2 regions of the Streptomyces sp. NPDC054757 genome follow, and region 1 is predicted to be linked to the other one. Evidence: predicted binding sites of a transcription regulator. Region 1 holds the regulator's gene; the other holds the start of a gene.
What was found. Region 1 encodes HrcA, which represses chaperone genes, less so after heat shock. Its sites were predicted from a motif close to TTNGCACTCNGNNNNNCNGAGTGCNAA; they were not measured.
Positions count from the first base shown of each region.

Region 1 (4,394 bases):
TCAGCACCTCGACCAGCTGTCCCGCGGGCAGTTCCCGGGCGAGGCGGTGGCCCTGCCCGGCCCAGAGCGCCATGCCCTGGGCGTCGCCCACCCCGGCGGCGGCCTTGCGCAGTCCGGCGGTGAGGTAGTGCACCTGGGGGTAGGCGGCGGGGGCGTACGGGCCGTGCTCGCGCATGAAGCGGTTGACGAGGCCGCGCGCTGGGCGCCCGCTGAACGCGCGGGTGAGATCCGTGCGGACGAAGAGCGGATTGGTCATGGCCTGCTTGTGCAGCCTGTTCGCCCCGGACTCGGGGCACACCAGGAAGGCCGTACCGAGCTGGGCCGCGTCCGCGCCCGCCGCGAGCACCGCGGCGATCTGGGCGCCGCGCATCAGCCCGCCGGCCGCCACGACCGGCAGCTGCACGGTCTCCCTGACCTGCGTGATGAGCGACAGCACCCCGATGCCCGTGCCGTCGTTCTGCGGGTCGTCGCGGTGGGTGCCCTGGTGGCCGCCCGCCTCGATGCCCTGCACACAGACCGCGTCGGCACCGCACCACTGGGCGGTCTGCGCCTCCTCGGGAGTGGTGACGGTGACGATGGTGAAGGTGCCGGCCCGGTCGAAGGCGTCGAGCACGTCACGGGAGGGGCAGCCGAAGGTGAAGGAGACGGCCGGGACCGGGTTGTCGAGCAGTACGGCCAGCTTGGCCTCGTACCCGTCGTCCGTGCTGCCGTGGACATCGCCGAGGGGCGTCTCGTACCAGGTGGACTCACCGGCGAGCTGGTGGCTGTAGACCTCGACGGCGGCCGGGTCGGGGTTGCTCTCGGACTGCGGCATGAAGAGGTTCACGCCGAAGGGCAGCGAGGTCAGCCCGCGCAGCTGTTTGATCTCCTCGTACATGCCGTCCGCGGTCTTGTACCCGGCGGCGAGGAACCCGAGACCGCCGGCCTCGGAGACGGCTGCGGCGAGCTGCGGGCCTGAAGCACCGCCCGCCATGGGGGCCTGCACGATCGGATATCGGCAGAGATCGGCGAGTACGGAGGACATGACCGCATCGTGCCACGTCCTCCGCACCGCACCGAATCGGTGGCGGCCCGAAGACGACCGCCGGGGCGTCGGCCCCCGGGTGCCCGGGCCCCCGGCAGAAGAACAACCGCGGGCTACCTCCCGTTGAACGCGTCCTTCAACCGGGAGAACAACCCCTGCTGCCCCGGCCGACCGCATCCCCCGGGGGACGACCCCCGGACCCCCGGCAGAAGAACAACCCCCGCCTACCGCCCGTTGAACGCGTCCTTCAGCCGGGAGAACAGCCCCTGCTGCCCCGGCTGGAACTGGCCGGTCGGGCGTTCCTCGCCGCGCATCTTGGCGAAGTCCCGCAGCAGCCGCTCCTGTTCGGCGTCCATCTTCGTCGGGGTGAGCACCTCGACATGCACGATCAGGTCGCCACGGCCACCGCCGCGCAGATGCGTGATGCCGCGCTGGTGCATCGGGATCGACTGGCCGGACTGCGTGCCCGGCCGGATGTCGACCTCCTCCAGCGCGTCCAGCGTCTCCAGCGGCACCTTCGTGCCCAGCGCCGCCGCCGTCATCGGGACCGTCACCGTGCAGTGCAGATCGTCGCCGCGCCGCTGGAAGACCGCGTGCGGCAGCTCGTGGATCTCGACGTACAGATCACCGGCGGGGCCGCCGCCGGGGCCGACCTCGCCCTCGCCCGCGAGCTGGATCCGGGTGCCGTTGTCGACACCGGCCGGGATCTTCACCGTCAGGGTGCGGCGGGAGCGGATGCGCCCGTCGCCCGCGCACTCGGGGCACGGGGTCGGCACGACCGTACCGAAGCCCTGGCACTGCGGGCAGGGCCGCGATGTCATGACCTGACCCAGGAAGGACCGGGTGACCTGTGAGACCTCGCCACGGCCGCGGCACATGTCGCAGGTCTGGGCCGAGGTGCCGGGGGCGGCGCCCTCGCCGCTGCAGGTCGTGCAGACCACAGCGGTGTCGACCTGGATGTCCTTCGTGGTGCCGAAGGCCGACTCGTTGAGGTCGATCTCCAGCCGGATCATCGCGTCCTGGCCGCGCCGCGTACGCGACCTCGGCCCGCGCTGGGACGACGTACCGAAGAACGCGTCCATGATGTCCGAGAAGTTGCCGAAGCCGCCCTGGCCGAAGCCGCCGGCTCCGCCGCCGCCCGCCTGCGAGAGCGGGTCGCCCCCGAGGTCGTAGACCTGCTTCTTCTGCGGGTCCGACAGCACCTCGTAGGCGGCGTTGATCTCCTTGAAGCGTTCCTGCGTCTTGGGATCGGGATTGACGTCCGGGTGGAGCTCGCGCGCCAATCGCCGGAATGCCTTCTTGATCTCGTCCTGGGAAGCGTCGCGGCGCACGCCGAGAACGGCGTAATAGTCCGTGGCCACTTACGACTCCGCCAGGATCTGTCCGACGTAACGTGCCACTGCGCGTACCGCTCCCATCGTTCCGGGGTAGTCCATGCGGGTCGGTCCGACCACGCCGAGTTTGGCGACTGCCTCGTCGCCCGAACCGTAGCCGACGGCGACGACCGATGTGGACGTCAGGCCCTCGTGGGCATTCTCATGCCCGATGCGTACGGTCATGCCCGAGTCCTCACCGAGCAGCTTGAGCAGCACGACCTGCTCCTCAAGCGCTTCCAGCACCGGCCTGATGGTCAGTGGGAAGTCATGTCCGAATCGCGTCAGATTGGCGGTTCCGCCGATCATCAGCCGTTCCTCGGTCTCCTCGACCAGCGTTTCGAGCAAGGTCGCGAGCACCGTGGAAACCGTACCCCGGTCCTCCTGTTCGAAGGACTCGGGCAGGTCCTGCACCAATTGTGGGACGTCCGCGAAGCGCCGCCCCACCACCCTGCTGTTGAGCCGGGCGCGGAGGTCCGCGAGAGAAGTCTCACCGAACGGCGCCGGGCAGTCGATCATGCGCTGTTCGACCCGTCCGGTGTCCGTGATCAGTACGAGCATCAGCCGGGCCGGGGCCAGCGCGAGCAGTTCCACGTGCCGCACCGTGGAACGGGTCAGCGACGGGTACTGCACCACGGCGACCTGCCGGGTGAGCTGGGCCAGCAGCCGTACGGTCCTGGCCACCACGTCGTCGAGGTCGACGGCGCCGTCCATGAAGTTCTGGATGGCGCGCCGCTCGGGCGACGAGAGGGGCTTGACCCCCGCGAGCCGGTCGACGAACAGCCGGTACCCCTTGTCCGTGGGGATGCGGCCCGCGCTCGTGTGCGGCTGGGCGATGAATCCCTCGTCCTCCAGGGCCGCCATGTCATTGCGGACGGTGGCCGGTGAGACACCGAGCCGGTGCCGCTCGGTGAGCGCCTTGGAACCGACCGGCTCCTCGGTGCCCACATAGTCCTGGACGATGGCGCGCAACACTTCGAGTCTGCGTTCGCTGAGCACCCGCGCACACCTCCAGCTGTCGATCCGGACCTTCCTGGCACTCGGAATGTTCGAGTGCCAGCAGCGTCCCAGTGTACGGCGGAGGGGTTCACCGCTGGCAAGGGCGGCCTGTCGCGCGGTCGCGCCGGTCTCCGCCGGGCGGGGATAACGTCGGGGTATGGACGCCACTGACCCCTCTTGGACAATCTCCTCCTGGGAAAACTCCGGCTGGGAGCATCTGGCGCCCGGCGTGGGCCGGTGCCGGCTCCCGCGCTGGGACGCCACGGCCGGGCTGGTGGCGGGCCGCTACGGCGCGCTGCTCTTCGACACGGGCGCGACCCTGCGCGAGGGCCGGGAGGTCCGGCTGCGCGCGGAGGCGGCGCTGGGCCGCCGGGTGACCCATGTCGCGCTGAGCCATCCGCACTTCGACCATGTGCTGGGCACGGCCGCGTTCGCAGGCGTCCAGGTGTACGGGGCGGTGGGGACGGAGGCGCTGCTCACCCGGGGCTCGCGCGGCGCCGACGCACTGCGCGAGGACGCGGTACGGCACGGGGTCCCGGCGGCCGAGGCCGCCGAGGCGGTGGCGCATCTGGTCGCCCCGCACCATCCCGTCTCCGGGGAGCTGACCCTCGACCTGGGCGGCCGGAGGGTCACCCTGGTGAACTGCGGCCCCGGCCACACCGGCCACGACCTGGCGCTGCTCGTCCCGGGCGGGAGCGGAGGGCCGGGCCACGGCGAGTCGGGTGGGTACGGCGGGCCGGGTGGGCACGGCGGACCGGGCGGGAGGCCCGAGGGGGCGCCGGGCGGCCGTACCGTCGTCTTCTGCGGTGATCTGGTCGAGGAGTCGGGCGAGCCTCAGGCGGGCCCGGACGCGATGCCGGGGCGCTGGCCCGCCGCGCTGGACCGGCTGCTGGCGCTGGGCGGCGAGGACGCCCTGTACGTACCGGGGCACGGGGCCGTGGTCGACGCCGCGTTCGTCCGTGCTCAGCGGCGGATGCTGGCAGCGCGCCCCGGGGTGT
Region 1 is NZ_JBSHBW010000027.1:5,909-10,302, forward strand. It holds gene ACWGKJ_RS27025 (nitronate monooxygenase) at 1-1,024, opposite strand, end outside; gene dnaJ (molecular chaperone DnaJ) at 1,249-2,385, opposite strand; gene hrcA (heat-inducible transcriptional repressor HrcA) at 2,386-3,396, opposite strand; gene ACWGKJ_RS27040 (MBL fold metallo-hydrolase) at 3,554-4,394, shown strand, end outside.

Region 2 (4,394 bases), on a different contig from region 1:
CGGCGAAGTACGTCGTGAGGAAGATGAGGAGAGGACCTCGCCACCATGGCTGTGCAGACCGTTACCAGCACCGAAGACTCCACCGGGACCGTCGATCTCGGCCCCGCCGCGGCGCTCTCGTGCCGCGAGTGCGGTGAGCGTTTCCCCCTCGGCCCCCTCTTCGCCTGTGCGTCCTGTTTCGGGCCGCTCGAAGTGGCGTACGACCTGCCGAGCGGCTCCCCCGACGAGCTGAGGAAGCGCATCGAGGCCGGCCCGAACAGCATCTGGCGCTACGCCCCGCTGCTGCCCGTCCCCGCGGGCGTGGCCGACCAGCCCAATCTGAACCCGGGCTTCACCAAGCTCGTCAAGGCCGACAACCTCGCCCGTGAGCTGGGCGTCACCGGCGGTCTGCACATCAAGGACGACTCCGGCAACCCGACGCACTCCTTCAAGGACCGTGTCGTCGCCATCGCCGTCGAGGCCGCCCGCGCCTTCGGCTTCACCACGCTCTCCTGCTCGTCCACGGGCAACCTGGCAGGCGCCGTCGGCGCCGCCGCCGCCCGCGCCGGCTTCCGCTCCTGTGTCTTCATCCCGCACGACCTGGAGCAGGGCAAGGTCGTGATGGCCGCGGTCTACGGCGGTGAACTGGTCGGCATCGAAGGCAACTACGACGACGTCAACCGCTTCTGCTCCGAACTGATCGGCGACCCGATCGGGGAGGGCTGGGGCTTCGTCAACGTCAACCTCCGCCCGTACTACGGCGAGGGTTCCAAGACCCTGGCGTACGAGATCTGCGAGCAGCTCGGCTGGCGGCTGCCCGACCAGATCGTCATCCCGATCGCCTCGGGCTCCCAGCTCACGAAGATCGACAAGGGCCTCCAGGAGCTGATCAAGCTCGGCCTGGTCGAGGACAAGCCGTACAAGATCTTCGGTGCGCAGGCCGAGGGCTGCTCGCCGGTCTCCACCGCGTTCAAGGCCGGGCACGACGTCGTACGGCCGCAGAAGCCGGACACGATCGCCAAGTCGCTGGCGATCGGCAACCCGGCGGACGGCCCGTACGTCCTGGACATCGCGCGGCGCACCGGTGGCGCGGTCGAGGACGTCAACGACGAGCAGATCGTCGACGCGATCAAGCTGCTGGCCCGGACCGAGGGCATCTTCGCGGAGACCGCGGGCGGGGTGACCGTCGGCGTGACGAAGAAGCTCATCGAGGCCGGTCTGCTCGACCCGTCCCTCACCACCGTCGTCCTGAACACGGGTGACGGCCTGAAGACCCTGGACGCGGTCGCCCCGACGTCCGGCCCGACCGCGACGATCCGTCCGACCCTGGACGCGTTCCGCGAGGCCGGACTGGCCACGGGCGCCTGACACCCGCTGTCGACCGCCTGACACCGCCGTCCACCGTCCGACACCGCTGCCCATCCCCGGAAGGCAATCCGCATGAGCGTCAAGGTCCGTATCCCCACCATCCTCCGCACCTACACCGGCGGCCAGGCCGAGGTCGCGGCCGACGGCGGCACCCTCTCCGAGGTCATCGCCGACCTGGAGAAGAACCACACGGGCATCGCGGCCCGAGTCCTGGACGACCAGGGCAAGCTGCGCCGCTTCGTGAACGTGTACGTGAACGACGACGACGTCCGCTTCGAGCAGGGCCTGGAGACGGCGACGCCGGACGGCGCGGGCATCTCCATCATCCCGGCCGTCGCCGGCGGCTGAGCGAGCCCGCTGCCGCCCCCGCCCGGCATCTCCGCTGGACCCGTTGCCCTCTCCGCGTACGAAGCGGAGGGGGCAATTCAGCATGATTGAACACGGTAGAGTTGGGGCAGCCCCCTTGATCGCCCGCATCGCGGGCAGCCGAGCACGCGTCAATGTGCGGGCAATGTGCTCCCTCTCTTTGCGGCGTAAGTGCCCTTTGCCCGGCCCGACTTGCCCGGGGATCCCCGGAAATCCGCCGAATGGCGCCCTCGGCCGCGCTCAGAATTCTCGTCCGATTGACCTGTTGCAGAGGGCAGTTGGGCAGATACATTCAGCCGCGGTCGACGCGTTCCGGCGCAAGGTCTGACCCGGATCCCGCGAAGTGCGGGCTCTGTGCAAGGGCCAGTAATAGGGGAGTTAGTCATGGCTCAGGGCACCGTCAAGTGGTTCAACGCGGAGAAGGGGTACGGCTTCATCGCGGTCGACGGTGGTGCGGATGTTTTCGTCCACTACAGCGCGATTCAGATGGACGGCTACCGCACCCTTGAAGAAGGTCAGCGAGTCGAGTTCGAGATCTCGCAGGGCCAGAAGGGTCCGCAGGCGGACATGGTCAAACTCGCCGTCTGATCTCGGCGCGATCGGCCACCGAAGCACTCACGCATGAGAGGCCCGTACCCCACAGAGGGGCACGGGCCTCTCGTGCGTCCGGACCGCATCCTTCCCTTGCGCTTGCTCCCTCCCGTCACCCAACCCCCACCCCCACCGGGGCCTTCTCCGAAGGCGCTTGCACTCAAGGGGGTCGAGTGCTAATCATTGGCGTTAGCACTCTCCCAGTGAGAGTGACAGAAGGACCGGGTTGGTGAGGCCCGCGGGCCGGGTGGGGCAAGGAACCACCGGGCAAGCAGGCCGTCCGTCGCGGGCACCGCCAGGTCTGACGCTTTCCACCCCCTGTCCGGGAGGACCACTTCACATGGCCAAGATCATCGCGTTCGACGAGGAGGCACGGCGCGGTCTCGAGCGCGGGATGAACCAGCTCGCCGACGCCGTCAAGGTCACCCTCGGCCCCAAGGGCCGCAACGTCGTCCTTGAGAAGAAGTGGGGCGCCCCCACGATCACCAACGATGGTGTGTCCATCGCCAAGGAGATCGAGCTCGAGGACCCGTACGAGAAGATCGGTGCCGAGCTGGTCAAGGAGGTCGCCAAGAAGACGGACGACGTCGCCGGTGACGGTACGACCACCGCGACCGTCCTGGCGCAGGCGCTGGTCCGCGAGGGCCTCCGCAACGTCGCCGCGGGTGCCAACCCGATGGCGCTGAAGCGTGGCATCGAGAAGGCCGTCGAGGCCGTCTCCGCCGCCCTCCTGGAGCAGGCCAAGGACGTGGAGACCAAGGAGCAGATCGCTTCGACGGCCTCCATCTCCGCCGCTGACACCCAGATCGGCGAGCTCATCGCCGAGGCGATGGACAAGGTCGGCAAGGAAGGCGTCATCACCGTCGAGGAGTCGCAGACCTTCGGTCTTGAGCTTGAGCTCACCGAGGGCATGCGCTTCGACAAGGGCTACATCTCGGCGTACTTCGCCACCGACATGGAGCGTATGGAGGCGTCGCTCGACGACCCGTACATCCTGATCGTCAACTCCAAGATCGGCAACGTGAAGGACCTCCTTCCGCTGCTGGAGAAGGTCATGCAGTCCGGCAAGGCGCTGCTGATCATCGCGGAGGACGTCGAGGGCGAGGCGCTGTCGACCCTGGTCGTCAACAAGATCCGCGGCACCTTCAAGTCCGTCGCCGTCAAGGCCCCGGGCTTCGGCGACCGCCGCAAGGCCATGCTCGGTGACATCGCCATCCTCACCGGCGGCACGGTCATCTCCGAGGAGGTCGGCCTCAAGCTGGAGAGCGCCGGTCTCGACCTGCTCGGCCGCGCCCGCAAGGTCGTCATCACCAAGGACGAGACCACGATCGTCGACGGTGCCGGTGACAGCGACCAGGTCCAGGGCCGCGTCAACCAGATCCGCGCCGAGATCGAGAACTCCGACTCGGACTACGACCGCGAGAAGCTCCAGGAGCGCCTCGCGAAGCTGGCCGGCGGCGTGGCCGTCATCAAGGCCGGTGCCGCGACCGAGGTCGAGCTCAAGGAGCGCAAGCACCGCATCGAGGACGCCGTTCGCAACGCGAAGGCGGCCGTCGAGGAGGGCATCGTCGCCGGTGGTGGCGTGGCCCTGCTCCAGGCCTCCGCGGTGTTCGAGAAGCTGGAGCTCGAAGGCGACGAGTCGACCGGCGCCAACGCCGTGAAGCTCGCCCTGGAGGCCCCGCTGAAGCAGATCGCCGTCAACGGTGGTCTCGAAGGCGGAGTCGTCGTCGAGAAGGTCCGCAACCTGACGGTCGGCCACGGCCTGAACGCCGCGAGCGGCGAGTACGTGGACATGATCGCCGAGGGCATCATCGACCCGGCGAAGGTCACGCGCTCCGCGCTGCAGAACGCCGCGTCGATCGCCGCGCTGTTCCTCACCACCGAGGCCGTCATCGCCGACAAGCCGGAGAAGGCCGCCCCCGCGGGCGCCCCGGGCGGCATGCCGGGCGGTGACATGGACTTCTGATCCTCCGCTTCCAGCGAGGATCGGCTGCTCCAGACGCCGTACGGCAACCATCAGGGCGCCGGCACGGCAAGCAGTACGGCCGGTAGTACGGCACGTACGGCAAGCAGTACGGACCGAGGGCGGT
Region 2 is NZ_JBSHBW010000004.1:208,599-212,992, forward strand. It holds SAM riboswitch class I at 1-30, shown strand, start outside; gene thrC (threonine synthase) at 46-1,347, shown strand; gene ACWGKJ_RS07950 (MoaD/ThiS family protein) at 1,420-1,695, shown strand; gene ACWGKJ_RS07955 (cold-shock protein) at 2,098-2,301, shown strand; gene groL (chaperonin GroEL) at 2,645-4,270, shown strand.
Region 2: a site for HrcA is predicted at 2,494-2,520, ahead of groL (chaperonin GroEL). Genes of this name have one in related genera too.